DNA from 2 places in the Paenibacillus sp. GXUN7292 genome. Region 2 is predicted to be linked to the other one. Evidence: predicted binding sites of a transcription regulator. Region 2 holds the regulator's gene; the other holds the start of a gene.

Region 1 (9,570 bases), on a different contig from region 2:
CGGTTGCGCTGCTGCTTGTATTGCTTCCTTCTTCTAACGGACAACCATAATGCAGCAAGCGGAGCAATAAACAGCCAAATGCCGCTATAGAGCGCCATCAGCAATGCAAACCAAAGATCAAATCTGCCGAGCAGCGCAATGACTGCTCCGTATACAATTAAAGATGACAGTGCTGGCAGAACTATTCGCAAAAAAATGTTTTGCAGCTGCTCGATATCCTCCGCCAGCAAGCCAAGCAAATCGCCGGATTTATATTTGCTTCGCATGCGAAGCGCCTGCGGTTCGACAATGCGATATAAGCGGGTTCTCATACTGGCTAGAATACGCAGTGCCGCACTGTGACCAGCTAACCGTTCCAAGTATTGAAAAATCGCTTTACTGAATCCAAACGTCCGGACAAGCACGATTGGCACATAGACCATAAGAATGTTTTCTGGCTGCAGGGAGGAACGCGATATCAAATACCCGGATGTAAACAGCAAGGCTGCTGCGGAAAGTATGGCAATAGCGCCAAGTACAGCTGCCGCTGCAAACTGCCAGCGGTATTGAGACATGTAGTAGGTAATCCAGCCGCGTCTTTTTGCCGCTTGCATTACAATTCCTCCCCTCTGCCTGCAGCGAGCAGTTTCGCATATACGCCATTCTGCTCAGCCAGCTGGGCATGCGTGCCCTTCTCTGCCAATTTGCCTTTCTTGATGACCCATACCTCATCCATATCCTTCATCCAATGCAAGCGATGCGTCGCCAGAAATACCGTTTTCCCGCTGAAAATACGCAGCATCGTCTGCTTTAGCTCCCATTCTGTCTCTACGTCCAAATGGGCAGTGGGCTCATCGAGAAGCAGCATAGGACGATTGCCAAGCCACGCTCTTGCCAGCGCAATACGCTGCGCTTGGCCGCCGCTCACAGCGCGCCCGCCCTCGCCTATGCGCTCATGTATACCGAGCGGCAGCTGCTCAACGAGCGAGCGCAGCTCAGCTGCGTCGATTGCCCGTTCGATTTCCTCATCGCTGGCATCCGGCTCATAAAAGGCAATATTTTCTTTTAACGTCATGCTGAATATATAAGGGTGCTGTGGGATATAAGCAAGCTGCTGCTGCCACTGAGCGAGCTTCTCGCCAGCAAGCGGCTCCCCATCCGCTTGAACCATTCCTGCGGATGGCTGCAAAAAGCCGCCAAGCACATGAAGCAGGGTCGATTTGCCTGCTCCGCTCTCACCGACAATTCCGATTTTCCGTGTGCCGCCAGCTACTTCTGCCTGCACACCGCCAAGCAGCTCACGGCCTTCTGAGCTGAGCACCGTTACATCCGATAAGCGAAGCATAGCGGTTGAGTTATGCTGGCTATCCATTGACTTGACGTTATTTGGCGCAGCATTATGGCTCTCTGAAGCAACTTGTCTGCCAGATGCAGCACTACTTTCGATTGCATATTGACTGCTGGCCGTGCCCTCACTCTCTGTATCCTTTTCCGTAATCGCTCTAATTGAAGCCCATGCTTCCTTGCCGTCTAACGTTGCATGATAGTCGGTGCCAAGCATTCGAATCGGCATAAAATATTCAGGAGCAAGCAGCAAAATTGCCAAAGCCGCCTCCAGCTGTATGCCGCCGTCGATAAGCCGCACGCCTAATCCAACCGCTACAAAGGCAATTGAAAGCATACTAAAGAAATCAAGCGAAAACGAAGATAGAAATGCAACCCGCAGCGTCCGCATTGTTGCTTTGCGATATTGCCCCGCTACACGCTCTACTGTACCTGCATGCGCTTTGCTTCTTCCTAAAAAGCGCAGCGTCTCAAGGCCTCGAAGCGTATCCGAAAAATGCTGCGACAATATTCGATAGCTTCTCCACTGCTTATCCGCTAGAGAACGGGCCGCCAGCCCTAATATAATAAAAAAGATAATGAGCACCGGCTGTGCCACAAGTAAAATAATGCCTGAAATCAAATCCAATCGGATGACAGCAAGCCATATTGCACCGGTAATGATGAGCATATCGATCATACGGGGAATCGACAGCTCCAAATAAGTTCTAACCCGCACAATTCCTTCCAGAGCAAGATTAACAATCTTGCCGCTGCCCTCGCTGGCAGCAAACCTTGAGCCAAGCTTAAAAAGCTTGCTCAGCAGCTGTTTGCCAAGCGCTTCGGTAGTTTTCTCTGCAAACCTTCCGGCAAAGCGCTGCTGCAGCCATACAAAAGTATGCCGCAGCACAAACATAGCCGCAAATAATAAAATAGGCTGAACTGCATCAGATACGGCAGCCCCATTAAATAACTGTGTGAGCGCATGCGACAGAAGCAGCGCTTGCGCTATAATTGCCAATCCCTGTAGGAAGGAAAACACCGATAACAGCAGCATTATCGGTGTAATTCCTGAAAGGCGAAGCCATTGTTTGTCCATACAAGCTCCTAGTATTCTAAATGATCTTTATTCGTAATGCGTTTGTGGAAGACGAAGTAGCTCCAAGCCTGATAAGCCAGTACGAATGGCAAGAGCACTGCTGTTACAATCGTCATCGCTTTCAGCGTATAGCCTCCTGATGCAGCATTGTAAACCGTAAGATCATAAGCGCTGTCGATAGAGCTTACCATCAGCCTTGGGAACAAGCCTGCAAATAAAGCTATAAATGTTAAACCGATCAGTAAACCGGTCATGCCAAATGCAAGCCCTTCTCTTCCTTTTCTAATAAACACATAAGCTAATACCGCAGCCACTGCAGTTAAAGCAACTAAAATATACATGATAACTCCGCGTTTCTCAAACAGATCCGTAGAAGCAAAGGTTTGAACAGCCAGCAGTCCGAGCAGCGCTACTGCGACAGGCCATACAACCGCAGCTGCCTTGCGTGCTTTGCCGCGAACGTCGCCTGTAGTACGTATCGAAATAAAGGTTAGGCCATGCAGCAGGCACAGTGCAACCACTGCCACGCCTCCTGTTACTGAGTATAGATTAACTATATCAGAGAATCCAGCTGTCATTTCCATATTTTGTCCAATCGGCACACCCTTAATCATGCTGGCAAACAGCATTCCGAAAAACAGCGGCGGGAAAAAGCTGCCAATAAATATCGCTGCATCCCAAACCTTTCTCCAGGCAGCGCCCTCTATTTTGCCGCGGAATTCAAAAGCAACACCCCGGCCTATTAGCGCCAGCAAAATCAACGTGAGGAGCATATAGTACCCGCTGAACATCGTGGAATACCAATGCGGAAAAGCTGCGAACATCGCGCCTGCCGCCGTTATAAGCCATACTTCATTCGCGTCCCAGAACGGTCCGATCGTATTGATAAGCACGCGGCGTTCCTTATCGCTTTTCGGCAAAATTTGAGTTGCCATGCCTACACCAAAATCAAAGCCTTCAAGAAAGAAAAATCCTGTGAACAAAACGGCAATTAGTAAAAACCATAACTCATTGAGTGACATTGCTGCCGCCCCCTTCCTGTGCAAACGGATCTACATCAGCAACTTGCTCACTCTCTTCACTAGCAGGGCCTTTGCGTGCTACCCGAGTAAACAAATAGATCGTAATGCCAAGCAAAATCAAGTATATCGACGAGAATGAAATAAGTGAGAAGAGCACTTGACCTGACGATACGTTCGGCGATACAGAATCCTCCGTACGCAGCAGCCCAAATACGGTCCAAGGCTGACGGCCAATCTCAGTCATAATCCAGCCAGCCGTATTTCCGATAAACGGAAGTGAAATGGCAAACAGCATTAATTTAAAGTATAGATTATTTTTCGGCTGATCCAGCTTTTTCCGCCATGTGAGATATGCGCCATACATAGCCAGAAGAATCATGGCCATACCGCTGCCTACCATAACGCGGAAGCTCCAAAAAGTCGTTTTGACCGGCGGGATATAGTTTCCAGGGCCATAGGTTTGTTCATATTGCTCCTGCAGCTCAAGCATGCCCGGAACAGAGCCGGAAAATTTGCTATAGTACAAAAAGCTGAGTATATACGGAATTTTAATCTCAAAGCCATTTTCTTGCTTATCAGTGTCGATAAATGAAATAACTGTCCAAGGAGCAGGGTCAGTGCTTCTCTCCCACATCCCTTCGCTCGCAGCCATTTTCATTGGCTGAGTCTCAACCAAATATTGCGCCTGGCTATGACCGAATTGTGCAATGGCAATAGAAGAAATGAGAGCAATGATAATACTGATTTTGAATGATTGTTTAAAGAAATTAATTTCTTGCTTGCGCATAAGCTTCCAGCCGCTAATACCGGCAACCAGAAAAGCACCGGTCGCGAACGCAGCGAATATCGTATGCGGAAACTCCCACAACAGCTGACCATTCGTTAATAGCGCGAATATATCCGTTAATTCTGCACGGCCGTCTACTACCTCAAAGCCGACAGGGCGCTGCATAAATGAGTTTGCCGCCAAAATCCAAAGCGCGGATAAAATGGTACCAATCGAAACGAGCCACATGCTCGCCAAGTGAACGCCTTTTGACAAGCGGTCCCAGCCAAACACCCACAAGCCGATAAACGTTGACTCAAGGAAAAAGGCAAGCAGCGCTTCAATCGCAAGCGGCGTTCCAAATATATCACCTATAAATCTTGAAAAATCAGACCAGTTCATTCCGAACTGAAACTCTTGCAAAATACCTGTAACAATACCGACGGCGAAGTTAATGAGCAGGAATGTCCCCCAAAACTTTGCCATTCGCTTATATAATTCATCCTTCTTGACCACATATATCGTTTCCATTATCGCTACGATGAGAGATAATCCAATTGATATTGGTACAAAAAAGTAGTGAAAAATTGTTGTAGATGCAAATTGCAAACGTGCTAAATCGACGACATCCATAGCTGCACTCCACCTTTTCTAAATGTATTAATCCTTTTAAATTACTTTGAAACAAACCCCGTCAAATGCTTACTTTCTAATTTAAGCATACGTCGCGATTGATTAATGTGAAAAAAATCACAACAATTTGTGAATTTATTCACAAATTCTTCAAAAGTTGAAGGAGAACAATTCGCAAGCTACATTATTCTCAATCAGTTACTCCTATTATACAAAATTATATGCAGATAAATATGGCTCTTTAGTGTCGTTAGTGACCGTTTCGTGGCACGAAATTGACAAACATGTGAAGTGTTAATATTTTACTAAATGGAATGGTTACTGGGGATGCGAATGATCACAAGAACGCGTTAATTTACTTTAACTCCGTTTTTGTGACTAAGATCATCTCTAAGGGTATCGCTTTATTGTGGATAGGGCAACAAGCAATCGAAAGGGATACTACTACGATCAAGTTTGGGATTCCGACCGCTGTTGTAGTCCAATTTTTTTGATTACATAACCCCTGTAAAGGATAATATTGGCCTACAAAGGCGGGCGCTGCCGCTTCTCCATTCCCAATCTTGCTCTTCGTTCCCCTTTTTTATTGCTTATTATTAGTTGCTTACAATTAATCGACACCCTCTCATTTGGAGATATACGCATTTTCAGCCTCATTTTTATTTTCAACCTGTGGCCAGGCGTTCCGTTATTCGCCCATTTTCGATCATTTTTCTACTTCGCGGACAGTGGTTCCGTTATTTGCCCATTTTCGACCATTTTTCTACTTTCGCGGACAGTGGTTCCGTTATTCGCCCATTTTCGATCATTTTTCTACTATGCGGACAGTGGTTCCGTTATTCGCCCGTTTTCGATCATTTTTCTGCTTTCGCGGACAGTGGTTCCGTTATTCGCCCATTTTCGACTGTTTTCCACTACATTTTTGTAGAATAGCGGAACGTGTGTCACTTTAATACTCCTAATTCGGCGTTTTTAGCAAAATAACGGATTTGCTGTCCAGTTGATTAGGCGATACAGGTATAGTGGGTGTAGCGGCGGAGATGGGGCAGTAATGGGGACAGACATGGCAGGGGTGGACATAAAAAAGCTTGATTAAGGTCCCCAATTGGAGCCTCAATCAAGCTGGGTTATTTATAACTTATTTGCTTCCAATCATGTTCTCTGGACGGACATATTGGTCAAATTGCTCCTCAGTTAGCAGGCCGCTTGCTACAGCGGATTCTTTCAAGGTTAGACCTTTTTTATGAGCATTTTTAGCAATGGCTGCCGCATTCTCATAACCGATATGTGGATTCAATGCCGTTACAAGCATCAGTGATTGTTCCAGGTTTCTTTGGATAACAGGCAAATTCGGCTCGATGCCAACCGCACAGTTATCGTTGAAGGAAACCATTGCATCCGCCATAAGCGCAACAGATTGCAGGAAGTTGTACATAATAACCGGCTTGAATACGTTAAGCTCAAAATTACCTTGGCTCGCTGCAAAACCGATCGTAGCGTCGTTACCAATAACTTGACATACAGCCATCGTCATCGCTTCGCTTTGAGTAGGATTGACTTTACCTGGCATAATCGAGCTGCCCGGCTCGTTCTCTGGTATGATCAGCTCGCCAATGCCGCAGCGTGGTCCGCTTGCAAGCCATCTGACATCATTGGCAATTTTCATTAAATCTGCTGCCAAAGCTTTAATAGCTCCATGTGTGTATACGATTTGATCATGGCTAGTCAGAGCATGGAATTTATTTGGCGCTGTAATAAACAATGTGCCTGTCAGCTCAGTCATTTCTTCAGCAACCTGAACCGCGAACTTCGGATGAGCGTTCAAGCCTGTACCTACTGCAGTTCCGCCGAGCGCCAATTCACGCATGGATTCAACGCTTTGCACTAGCATAGCTCTTGTTTTCTCAAGCATGGCATACCAGCCGCTTACCTCTTGGCCAAGCGTCAACGGAGTAGCATCCTGCAAATGAGTACGTCCGATTTTAACTATATCTTTAAAAGCTTCTACTTTTTCTTTCAAAGTAGCCGCTAAAATATCCAATGAAGGAACCAGCTGCTTTTCTACAGCCATAACTCCAGCAATATGCATCGCAGCAGGGAAGGTATCGTTCGAGCTTTGTGAGCGATTTACATCGTCGTTCGGGTGAATTCTAATATCCAAGCCGCGTTCTGCGAGCAAGGCGTTAGCGCGATTAGCTATAACCTCGTTAACATTCATATTTGTTTGCGTCCCACTGCCTGTTTGCCAAACTACTAATGGGAAATGCTCGTCCCATTTGCCAGAAATAATTTCGTCTGCAACCTCGCCAATAATTGCTGCTTTCTGCTCATCCAAAACACCAAGCTTCAAATTCGCTTGAGCTACTGCTTTCTTGACGTATGCCATTGCATAAACAACGTCCAAAGGCATTTTCTCAGTACTGATTTTGAAATTTTGCAAGCTGCGCTGAGTTTGGGCGCCCCACAACTTATCTGCCGGGACTTTAATTTCCCCCATCGTGTCCTTCTCGATTCTGAATTCCATTCCCTCAAACACTCCTTTAAGCTGATAATCTAATCTGCTAGCCTGTCTATTATCGCTACTTATCTGTTATAACTCGAATTTAGTGAAGAAGCAAGGATAAGAAATAGTCGGAAAATAGCTTCTCCCTCTTTCAACTTTTACATACTATATTTATCATACAAAAACATACATAACGAGAAATGCTGCCCATATCATTATACCAAAACATATACCAAAACACATTGCAAAAAGCGCCTCTAGAGAGTAGATGCTCCAAGGGCGCCAAATGCGTGTAGCAAGCTGACGCGACGCCAAGGAGCTATTGTCCTTTTGCCTCGCGATAGGCTGCCATATAATCAGCTGCTTTTTTCTCGATTAAAGAGAAATCACCAGTTTTTACTGCTTCTTTCGTTAAGTCGGAACCGATGCCGACAGCTACTGCACCTGCTTTGATCCAATCCTTCAAATTATCCAAGGATACCCCGCCAGTCGGCATAATATTGGCTTGCGGAAGCGGTCCTTTAATAGAAGGTATAACGCTTGGAGAATACAGATTGCCCGGGAACAGCTTCACGACATCGACGCCTAGCTCCATCGCCGTTTGAATTTCTGCTACCGTCATTGTGCCTGGCAATACAGGAATAGCATATCGATTGCACAATCTGACAGTGTCCGGATTAAGTGCCGGGGATACCACATACTCAGCGCCCGCCATAATAGCTGCGCGAGCCGTCTCAGGATCCAATACAGTTCCTACACCGATAATCGCATAGTTGTCTGCATCCGGAGAAACTGAGCTGGAATATTGTTTAGACAATTCCTCAATTGCGCGCAGCGCAAAAGGTACGGTCATCGTAATTTCAATCGCTTTAATGCCGCCTTTAATCGCTCGGCGTGACATTTCAACCACTTCTTCTGGAGAATCTGCACGTAGAACTGCTACTACCCCTGCTTCCGAAAGCTGCTGCAAAATTTTTAGCTTTTTCATTCCGGCCCCTCTTCCTGAAAAGTTCATTTTAGTGCGATATTGTTCACTATTTATTATAGCTTCTTTAAACGAACTTCTCAATGCTGCACTAGCGACAATACTTTGAATTTTAACGCGTTTCCAAGCGGGACAGTGTTGTTCTCACTAGATGGGACAGTCATAGATACTCCATAGCTGAGACAGTTGTTGTTCTTCCTAGTTGGACAGTCGCGAATCTCCCTAGCTGGACAGTGGTTCCGCTAATTCGCCAAAATTCGCATTTTTGAGGGGGCAAAGTGACAGACGTTCCGTTATTGCTCCATAAATCGCAGAAAAAGCCCACTTTTGAACCCAATAGCGGAATGTGTGACCGCCAAATTAAAAAAAAGGCCGTTTTAAGGCAAATATCGGAACGTGTGACCACGTCGATACGTTTCATCGCTATCGTAGCAGCCACCCGCCCAACCTTCATTGCAGCAGCGTACCTTTCCATACTCTTTCCGTACTCTCTCCATACCCTTTCCACACTTATAGTTTAAGCCTATAAATAATATAATCTTTATATATTTCACAATATAACAATTCGTTTTTACAATGAGAATAGAAAATAAGGAAAGCCGGGAGGGATTTACGATGAACGATGAAGTAAAGAAGCTTTTTGACAAGGCTGCCACTGATTACGATACGCAGAGAAGAGGACTTATACCATGCTATGACGATTTCTACGAGGCTGTTATACGATGGCTGCAGCTGCCATCGGCGTCTCCTTCGATTTTGGATTTAGGGGCCGGCACAGGACTGCTTACGAGCTATGTGCTGCAAAAATATCCTTCTGCTGCCATGACGCTGATTGATTTTAGCCAGGATATGCTTGCCAAGGCGGAGCAGCGTCTAGCTTCCTTTTCAAACATAAACTATATCGCAAGTGATTATCTCAGCTACCGCTTTGATACCAAATTTGATGCGGTCGTATCCTCACTATCGATTCATCACCTGACCGATCAAGAGAAGAAACAGCTCTTCTTCTCCATATATGATCAGCTTGAGGAGGGCGGATACTTTATTAATGCGGATCAGGCCTCCAGCCGTTCCTCCCTGTTCAATCAGCAATATGAACAACAATGGGAGGAGGCTGTTCTAGCCAGCGGACTGCCGCAAAGCGCGCTGGATGCCTCCAAAGAAAGAAAGCGAGAGGATCGCAATGCACCGATGGAAGAGCAACTGCTTTGGCTGCGGGAAGCTGGCTTCAAGGATGTAGATTGCGTATATAAATACAAT
Region 2 (9,570 bases):
GAATGATGATATGCTGACGAGAGCACAGATGGTCGTCTGGCTGAATGAGACGGAAACCGGTGACTACGAAGAATTGAATTTGAGCAATCGCGGCGCAGAGTACTGGTCAGCCGTTTCCAGCGATGCTGACTCTTGTCTGAACAGAGCCTGTCCATGGTTTAAGCGCTGCTTCTATCATCGGGCCAAGCATGAATCTAGCATAGCCGATGTTTGCATAACGAATCACTCCATGCTATTTACAGATATACATGCCGATCATCGCTTGCTGCCTTCATACCGCCATCTTATCGTAGATGAAGCGCATCATGTCGAGGATGTAGCCGGCAAGCATCTTGGCATTCAAATTGCTTACTTGCAATTGCCTCAAATCATCACAAGATTATATAAGGATTCACGTACTGGCATGCTGCTATCACTTCGCTCCAGCTTGAACGAAGAAGTGGATGACCATAAAGAGGCCTGGATAGAGACGATTGATGCAGTCATTCCCCAACTGCAGGAGATTAAGGATCAATGGGATGCCTTGTATGAGCTTATGTTTCAGCTTACGTCAAATGGCTCAGAGGACAACGCAGATACAGGCGGAGTTGTGTATCGGATTTCCAGCCAAGAGCTGCCGAAGCAATGGGAAGCGATAGCTGCTTCAGAATCAAATGTTCATATCGAGCTGAACAGTATAATTACAACGGTTGATAAAATGCTCAATGATATAAAAGAAAGAGCAGAGGAAAGCCAATCCCAAGCTTTAGCAGTTGATATTAATGGAGCTATGCGTGATTTGACGCGAATTAAGGATGAGCTTAGAATATTTGTCAAGCTAGAAAAAAATGATTCTGTCTATTGGATAGAAGCAAATCCTGTTTACCGGTTTCGATCTGTGCAATTATATGCTGCACCAGTAGATGTCAGCGAGCAATTGCAAAAGCATTTTTTTGATGTTAAAGATAGTATTGTACTAACTTCTGCTACTTTAACCGTTCAAAAATCTTTCCAGTATGCAGCTGAACAGCTCGGATTATCAGGATACAAGGAGCAGGGTCGTTTAAAAACGGTTCTATTGCCATCTCCATTTAATTACAGGGAGCAAGCGCTGGTCGTTATTCCTAGAGATTTTCCGGTATTGAAAGGGGCATCCGTCAGCGACAAGTATATTGAAAAATTAGCGCAGTCGCTTGCTGCCGCTGCCGTAGAAACGAAAGGTCGAATGCTTATTTTGTTTACATCCTACCGGATGCTCAAAATGACCTATGAACCATTGAAGGAGCTGCTGGCCGGTACCGACATTACCGTGCTGGGACAAGGAATGGACAGCAGTAACAGGACGAAGCTGACAAGGCGGTTTTTGCAGCATCCTATGACAGTGTTATTAGGAACAAGCAGCTTTTGGGAAGGAGTGGACATTCCTGGCGATGCACTTGTTTGTCTGGCAATTGTAAGATTGCCCTTTCAGCCGCCGAATCATCCATTAGCGGAAGCGAAGGCGGAGCTGCTGCTGCGCAAAAAGCAAAATCCTTTTATGAAGCTGTCTATTCCTCAGGCCGTAATCAGATTTAAGCAAGGATTTGGCAGATTAGTCCGTTCAGCACAAGATAAAGGTATCGTTATTATTTATGATACACGTGTTATAGAGACTTATTATGGAAAGCACTTTTTGTACTCGCTGCCAGGACCCAAAATTGAAACGATGCATGCCGATCAAATGATTGTACGCATGAGAGAATGGCTCAATCCCGCTCAAGTGGAGGTAGAATAATGAAGCAAGCCAAAATATCCGAAGCGGTTGTCAAACGCCTTCCGATTTATTTACAAGTGCTCAATGAATTGCAGTATCATGAAGTGCAAACTATTTCTTCACAGGATTTAGGGGTTAAGCTTGATTTGAATCCTGCTCAAATACGCAAGGATCTTGCCTACTTTGGTGATTTTGGCCGCAAGGGGATAGGATATGATGTTACCTATTTAAGTGAGAAAATCCGCCAGATTTTAAAAGTGGATCAAATTATAAATGTTGCATTAGTAGGAGCCGGTAACCTTGGACATGCGCTTTGCAATTATAATCAGTACTCCAAGGACAATATGAAAATAACCGCTGTTTTTGATATCCATCCTGCTAAGGTAGGGACAAAAATAAATCATTTGATTGTGAAGCCAATGGATGAGCTGAAGGCAACTATCGATGAACAGGAAATTCGCATAGGCATTATTACAGTTCCAGCCCCGGAAGCGCAAAATGTAGCTAATCAATTTATTGATGCAGGCGTAGAGGGCATACTTAATTTTGCCCCTACCGTTTTGCGTGTTCCTGAAGAGGTAAGAATCCATCATGCGGATTTTACAAAAGAGCTGCTTAGCCTTGCCTATTATTTAAACCGAGAGGAAGTTGAAGAGAGTGGGTCAAATTTGGATTAAAGATGGTCTATTTGTAACGATGAACGATGAGCAGCCGGTAGTTAAAGGTCATATGGTAGTAACTAATGATGTCATTACTTATATCGGCGAAGCAGAACCGCCACAGCATTTGCTTGAACAAAATGTGGAGCATATCAACGGTGCGAAGCAAGCTTTTATGCCTGGGCTGGTCAATACTCACGGACATACGCCAATGACGCTGCTGCGCGGCTTTTCTGATGACCAAAATTTGCAGGTGTGGCTGTCGGAAAAAATGTGGCCAATGGAAGCAAAGTATACAGCTGAGGATACTAAAAATGGAGCGGCGCTTGCGCAAGTAGAAATGCTGCTAAGCGGTACGACTACATTTGTAGATATGTATGATCGTATGGAGTTAGTTGCCGAAATTACTGAATACTCTGGCATGCGCGGTATGCTGACAAGAGGCGTAATCGGGCTTTGCTCGGAGGAAGAGCAAAAGCAGAAGCTGCAAAACGCCATCTCCTTCGCACGCGATTGGAATGGTAAAGCAGATGGCAGAATCTCAACGATGCTGGCCCCGCATGCGCCTTATACTTGCCCTCCGGCTTATATTGAGCAATTTGTACAGGCGGCGCGCGATTATAACCTGCCCCTACATACTCATATGTCAGAGTCGATTGCAGAGGTAGAGCAAAACGTTAAAGATTACGGCGCTAGACCAGTTGAGCATTTGGATCGTTTAGGCTTTTTTTCTTGCCCAACTTTACTTGCTCATGCCGTTCATCTTACCGATGAAGAAATTGCTTTGCTTGCCGCGCGTGATGTTGCGATTTCCCATAATCCGATCAGCAATTTGAAGCTTGCAAGCGGTGTAGCCAGATTGCCGCAATTGCTTAAAGCGGGCATGCGTGTGTCGCTCGGCACAGATGGTCCGGCAAGCAATAATAATCTGGATCTGTTTGAAGAAATCCGCTTTGCAGCTTTGCTTCACAAAGGTGTATCCTATGACCCGACGGTTATTCCGGCTAGCGAGGCATTGAAGCTTGGCACTATATACGGAGCACGTTCATTATGGAAGGACGAGCAAATCGGCAGCCTGGAAGCAGGCAAGAAGGCAGATTTTATTGCTTTGAATATCGATCAAGCTCATTTTTATCCTATGACGGATATTGTGTCCCATCTTGTTTACTCTGCATCTGGCAAGGATGTGCTTCACGTTTGGATAGACGGCAAACAATTGGTACGCAATCGCGAGTGCTTGCTGTTGGATGAAGAAAAAATCAAGTTTGAAGCGGAAGCCAGCTTCAAGCGCATGATCAGCCAATAATGAGAGTTATCGAAAAAAAACGTCCGCCGCTCATGAATCCTAAGCGCTGGCTGATTGTTACAATAATCGCAGTTGCTGCGCTTATTATAAGCTGTGTTTTATATTATAGAGCTATTCAGCAGCCGCTGTGGCAAGAGAAAGAAGCCGCTATTCATAAAGTAATGGAGCAGACTGAGATTACGGAAATTCAATCCATTCATAAGTACATTTGGGATGAAGCGAGCTGGATCGTCAGCGGCACGACGGAAGATCAACAATTGCTAACGGTAGTTATACGGAGGCAGATTGATCCGTTTGTAATAAGCTCCGCCGAATTGCTTAATGAAGATGAAATAAAAAGTAAACTGCAGCAGACGGATGAGGCGGCTATAAAAAAAATACAGCTAGGCTTTATGGAAGGCCAGCTCATATGGGAAGTCCAATTGAAAAAAGACAATCGATACTATTATGCATTTTATCGTGCGACAGATGGACAATTTATTGACGAATATCAAATGCTTAACAAAACGGAACGTTAAAGCGACACGGGCAGTGAAAACGGAACAGTAATGTTCCGTTTTCCTGTATTTACAACATCATTTCTGCTGATATATATGATATACTTTCGTATAGAAAAAGTGATACAAGGATAAACGGTTTCGCCGTCCTTCGGACTGGCGCGTTTACCGATGAAATATAAGGACAGATATAAGGTGTAAAAACTTATACTTTCTTATATTTAAGAAATACGAAATTTAATATACAGCAGGAGGATGCCATAATGTCTAATTTGAAATTTAAACCAATTCTCCTCACGGCTTTAGCGACAGCTGTGGTCTTATTTGGCGGCTGGGCAATTTACCAACAAGTAGCCGTTCAAGCTCCGCTTGAGCAGGCGATAAAAGATGTGCAGGGTATTGTTCATGCGGACAAGCCGAAGCGCGATAGTGATTGGATTGAAATTAATGTTGAGCTTGCACCTACCGCTAATTTAAGAGAAGTGTATGAAACGATTGCACATAATGGAGAACGTGTAATAGGCAATAGAACGCTAAAGCTTCAAATCGATTCCGAAGCTAATGCTCAGCTTGAAGGCATTTGGCAATCGGCGATGTTTCAAATAGCAGAAGCTATGGAAAATAAAACGTACTCGCAAATTCCGACGGCGCTTGAGCAAATCGCAAGTAAATATAATAATGTTCAAGTTAAAACGGATATTGATGATAATAATGTATATATTACTTTGACGAATAACGAGGGAGCTTTGCATAAGGTGCTGCCTCGCACGCCACATCTGCTGGGAGCGTGGTCAAATGCGTAATATGAGTAAAGAGATAGCAATTGGTATTATTCCGGTTATGCTTATTTTCTTGGTAGTTATTAATATTAATTTGCTGCCGATCGTAATTGTAGGTATGCTAGCAGCTACAGTTATCGTTGCGGCAACAAGAGGCAAATCGAAGCTAGCTGCAGTGCCCACGCAAAAAAATGACCGCCAAATAAGCTCCGAGCCGTTTAGTTTTGACGAAATTGGCGGCCAAGACCGTGCTAAGCAGGAGCTTATTGAGGCTTTAGATTTTTTGATCAAGCCGGAGCAGATTGCAAAGCTTGGCATTCGCCCGTTAAAGGGCATTTTGCTGACTGGGCCTCCAGGTACAGGGAAAACCTTGATGGCAAAAGCCGCGGCTCATTATACCGGCTCTATATATCTGGCAGCATCGGGAAGTGAATTTGTTGAGATGTATGTTGGGGTAGGGGCAGGACGTATTCGTGATTTATTTAAAGAGGCAAGACAGAAGGCGAAGAAAGCCGGCAAAAACAGCGCCATTATTTTTATTGATGAAATTGATGTCATAGGCGGCAAGCGAGATGGTGGGCAGCATCGTGAATACGATCAAACCTTAAATCAGCTTCTGACTGAAATGGATGGCATTCATAGCGAAGCAGCCCCGCAGTTATTAATTATTGCTGCAACGAATAGAAAGGAACTGCTTGATTCGGCGCTTACCCGTCCGGGCCGTTTTGATCGCCATATCCATGTAGATTTGCCTGACAAAAAAGGCCGTCTTCATATTTTGAATATTCATGCCAAAAACAAACCGCTAGACCCGGCTGTAGATCTAGAGAAAGTCGCAACGCAATCCTACAGCTTCTCGGGCGCTCAGCTGGAATCTGTTATGAATGAGGCAGCAATATATGCACTGCGTGATAATAAGACTGTCATTACAGAGGATGAGCTGACAATGGCTATTGACAAGGTGCTGATGGGGGAAAGAACGGACCGTGAAGCTTCCTTGGAGGAGCGGAATCGCGTAGCCAGACATGAGCTGGGCCATGCTATTATGGCGGAGCTGCTACGTCCGGGCAGCGTTGCTCAGGTTACCGTTACGCCAAGGGGGCAAGCGCTAGGCTACGTGCGGCATAACCCTGAGAATGATAAAACATTATACACGAAGCAGTATTTGCTGGATCAAATTAAAATAGCGCTTGGCGGTGCGGCGGCAGAAGAAATATTTTATGGTGAGAGAAGTACAGGCTCCCGCGGCGACTTTGATCAAGCTGTCAGTCTGGTTCGGACTTTAGTGGAATCTGGGTTGACGGAGCTTGGCATCATCGATGCTTCTATGATGACCCCTGATGGCTGGGCTACAATCTCCAGAAAAATTTTGGATGAACAAATGGCAGAAACAAAATCAAGCCTGCTAAAGCATAAACAAGTAATCGATGATTCCATGTCCGTGTTAATGTGTGAAGAAACGTTGAACGGAAATGAGTTTAGAGCGCTGCTTCATGCCTAATAACGACCATTAAGCGTTTTCATTATTACAAATTAAGGACAGACGTCTCGTCTGTCTTTAATTTTCCTTATAATTCGTTATAATTGGTTGTATAACAACCTCAAGGGAGCCATTAATGTGAAAATTAAAAAGGTTGGCGTTATAGGGATAGGCACAATGGGGCAAGGTATAGCAGAAATGCTTGCAGCTTGTGGTCTAGATGTCATCATTGTAGAACGTACGACTGAACGCTTGGCGTATGGGCTTAAAATGATAGAGCTGAATCTTGATAAGCAAATTGAAAAATGGGCGCTTACGAATGCTGAGAAAAAGCTTATTTTATCACGCATTCAAGGTGCAGACCATTATTTCTCGCTTGCAGATTGCGAGCTTGTTATTGAATCAATATCTGAAGATTTGGAAGAAAAGAAAGCGCTGTTCAGAGAAGTTGATCGCTGCTGCGGTCCAGATGTTATACTCGCCAGCAATACGTCTGCGCTAAGTTTGACAGAAATCGCCAGTGTCACACAGCATCCAGAACGAGTTATCGGCATGCACTTTATTTATCCAGTATTAAAAATAGATTTGGTAGAAATTATTCGAGGCCTTAAAACGTCCGAGGAAACATTTTTAAAAACTAAAAGTTTCATTGACGATATTATACATAAAAAAGGAATCATGGTGTATGAATCGCCAGGGTACGTGACGACAAGGCTTATAACTTTATTTATTAATGAGGCGCTGCATGTGTTGGAGGAAGGCGTTGCCTCTGTAGAGGATATCGATGACGCGATGCGTATCGGGTATTCTTTCCAACATGGCCCGTTCGAAATGGCGGACCGCTTTGGTCTGGATTCTGTTTTGGCGGCGCTTGAGAATATGTTCCGCGACTATGGCGAATTGAAATATCGTCCTTCGATCGTTTTGAAAAAATTAGTAAGAGCTGGTCAATTAGGCGTAAAAACAGGGGAAGGCTTCTTTAAATATGATGAAGAAGGGGACCGTATATCATGATTATTCTTATACTAAATGCCGGCAGCTCTTCTCTCAAATATCAGCTTTACAATATGCAGAATGAAGAAGTAATCGCCAAAGGGCTGGTTGAGCGAATCGGCATGGACTCATCCATCATTACTCATAAAGCGAAAGGGCACTCTGAGATTCGAGATGTGAGTGAAATTTTGGATCATGTCACAGCTGTAAAACGTGTTATAGACATGCTGACTCACCGCGAGTTCGGCATTATTAAAAGCATGAACGAAATCGATGCTGTTGGCCACCGCGTCGTTCATGGAGGCGAAGTGTTTAAGGAGTCGGTGCTCGTTACACAGGAAGTAAAGCTGGAAATCCGCCAGCTGTTCGACTTGGCTCCGCTTCATAATCCGGCGCATATGATGGGCATTGTAGCCGTCGAATCTAATCTGCCTAATGTTCCGCAGGTAGTCGTGTTCGATACAGCTTTTCACCAGACTATGCCCAGCAAAGCGTATTTATATCCGATTCCGACTGTATTGTATCGCCGTCACAAAATTAGACGTTATGGATTTCATGGCACCTCGCATGCTTACGTAAGCACACACGCAGCTGAATACTTGAATAAGCCGCTCGAGCAGATGAAGATGGTAACATGCCATATCGGTAACGGAGCGAGCTGTGCGGCCATTCTGGACGGCAAATCAGTTGATACAAGTATGGGTATGACTCCGCTTGAAGGCCTGATGATGGGAACTCGCAGTGGTGATATTGACCCGGCAATCGTTCCTTATGTTATGAATAAGGAAGAGCTAACGTTAAGCGAAGTGAATTCTATGCTTAATAAGCATAGCGGAATGCTTGCTATTTCTGGAACAAGCAGCGATATGAGAGAGATTACAGAAGCGATGCAGGAGGGGGACAAAAATGCCCAGCTTGCATTTGACATGTATGTTTACAGACTGAAGAAATATATAGGCTCATATGCGGCTGCAATGAACGGTATTGATGTGCTGGTCTTTACAGCAGGAATTGGCGAAAATTCAGCGATCGTGAGAGAAGCTGTATGTAACGGTATTTCATTCCTTGGCATCGAGATTGATGCCGAGGCTAATCAGATTAGAAGCAGTGAACCGCGTGAGATATCAACTGCGAATTCTAAAGTGAAGGTCCTGGTTGTTCCTACTAATGAGGAACTGCTAATAGCGAGAGATACGTATCGCATTGTAGGAAAAGATAAAGAAGCTGTAACAGCTTCCGAATAGTGGAGGTGGGGTCATTTCATGAACGACGAAATCTGGAAGGCTTACTCTCATGGAATGGCTGCTGCGATGCAGGAAGGCGGTATATATGTTTCATCTATGCTGCTTCACAGCTATAGCCAGCTTGGGTTATCCAATTCAGAAGCGATGCTTATGCTGCAAATGATGCAATTTGCACAGGTGGAGCATATTGAATTTCCTACGCCAGAGCAATTGGCAGATAGAATGGGTCTGCCTGTTCAAGATATTGGCGCTATGCTGAGCAGACTAATGCGTGACGGCTATATTTCAATTGATGATTTTATTGATCCTGTGTCTGGCGTTCAATCAGAAAGGTATAATTGGAGCGGGTGGCTGCTGCAAGCTTCGCATTGGCATGCCGAGCATAGGCGGATGCAGAAAAAGCAAGAAAGATCATCTAAGCCGCGGCCTCAGTCATCGTCTTCATCGCAATTATTCTCAAGCTTTGAGCAGGAATTTGGGCGGCTGCTGTCGCCGATGGAATGCGAGACGATCAGCGCCTGGCTGGATCAGGACCGCTATACAGAAGAGATTATACTGTTCGCATTGAAGGAAGCTGTATTTGCAGGAAAATTAAGCATGCGCTATATCGACCGTATTTTAATGGAGTGGGGCCGCAATCGGATTACAAGCGTAGAGGAAGCTAAGGTGCATACACAGAAATTCCGGGCTGGCCGTCTGTAAAACGACTATATACGAATACGAGACATTAGTGTACAAGATATTAGTGATTACAAGACATTAGTGATTACAACAAGACATTAGTGATGAGAAAAAGCGAGGATTAGTCGTGACTAGCCCTCGCTTTTTTTAGATTTATACGGAAGAGCTGAACGGCAACGAGTTTTGCAATAATGGCAAA

The links. Region 2 encodes Rex, which represses fermentation and respiration genes when NADH is low (regulators of the CRP and FNR family bind a similar motif). Its sites were predicted from a motif close to TTGTGAAATATTTCACAA; they were not measured.
Region 1: ACRRU2_RS18160 (cytochrome ubiquinol oxidase subunit I) is a predicted target of Rex. The motif match lies at 4,950-4,967, and genes of this name have one in related genera.

The regions. Positions count from the first base shown of each region.
Region 1 is NZ_JBOZWO010000023.1:34,772-44,341, reverse strand. Features, by position in the region: gene cydC (thiol reductant ABC exporter subunit CydC) at 1-593, opposite strand, end outside; gene cydD (thiol reductant ABC exporter subunit CydD) at 593-2,401, opposite strand; gene cydB (cytochrome d ubiquinol oxidase subunit II) at 2,410-3,423, opposite strand; gene ACRRU2_RS18160 (cytochrome ubiquinol oxidase subunit I) at 3,410-4,822, opposite strand; gene fumC (class II fumarate hydratase) at 5,961-7,346, opposite strand; gene ACRRU2_RS18150 (bifunctional 2-keto-4-hydroxyglutarate aldolase/2-keto-3-deoxy-6-phosphogluconate aldolase) at 7,645-8,313, opposite strand; gene ACRRU2_RS18145 (class I SAM-dependent methyltransferase) at 8,926-9,570, shown strand, end outside.
Region 2 is NZ_JBOZWO010000019.1:101,752-111,321, forward strand. Features, by position in the region: gene dinG (ATP-dependent DNA helicase DinG) at 1-1,753, shown strand, start outside; gene ACRRU2_RS16500 (redox-sensing transcriptional repressor Rex) at 1,753-2,409, shown strand; gene ACRRU2_RS16505 (amidohydrolase) at 2,429-3,697, shown strand; gene ACRRU2_RS16510 (DUF5590 domain-containing protein) at 3,697-4,215, shown strand; gene ACRRU2_RS16515 (hypothetical protein) at 4,458-4,997, shown strand; gene ACRRU2_RS16520 (AAA family ATPase) at 4,990-6,474, shown strand; gene ACRRU2_RS16525 (3-hydroxyacyl-CoA dehydrogenase family protein) at 6,592-7,467, shown strand; gene ACRRU2_RS16530 (acetate kinase) at 7,464-8,690, shown strand; gene ACRRU2_RS16535 (DnaD domain-containing protein) at 8,709-9,392, shown strand.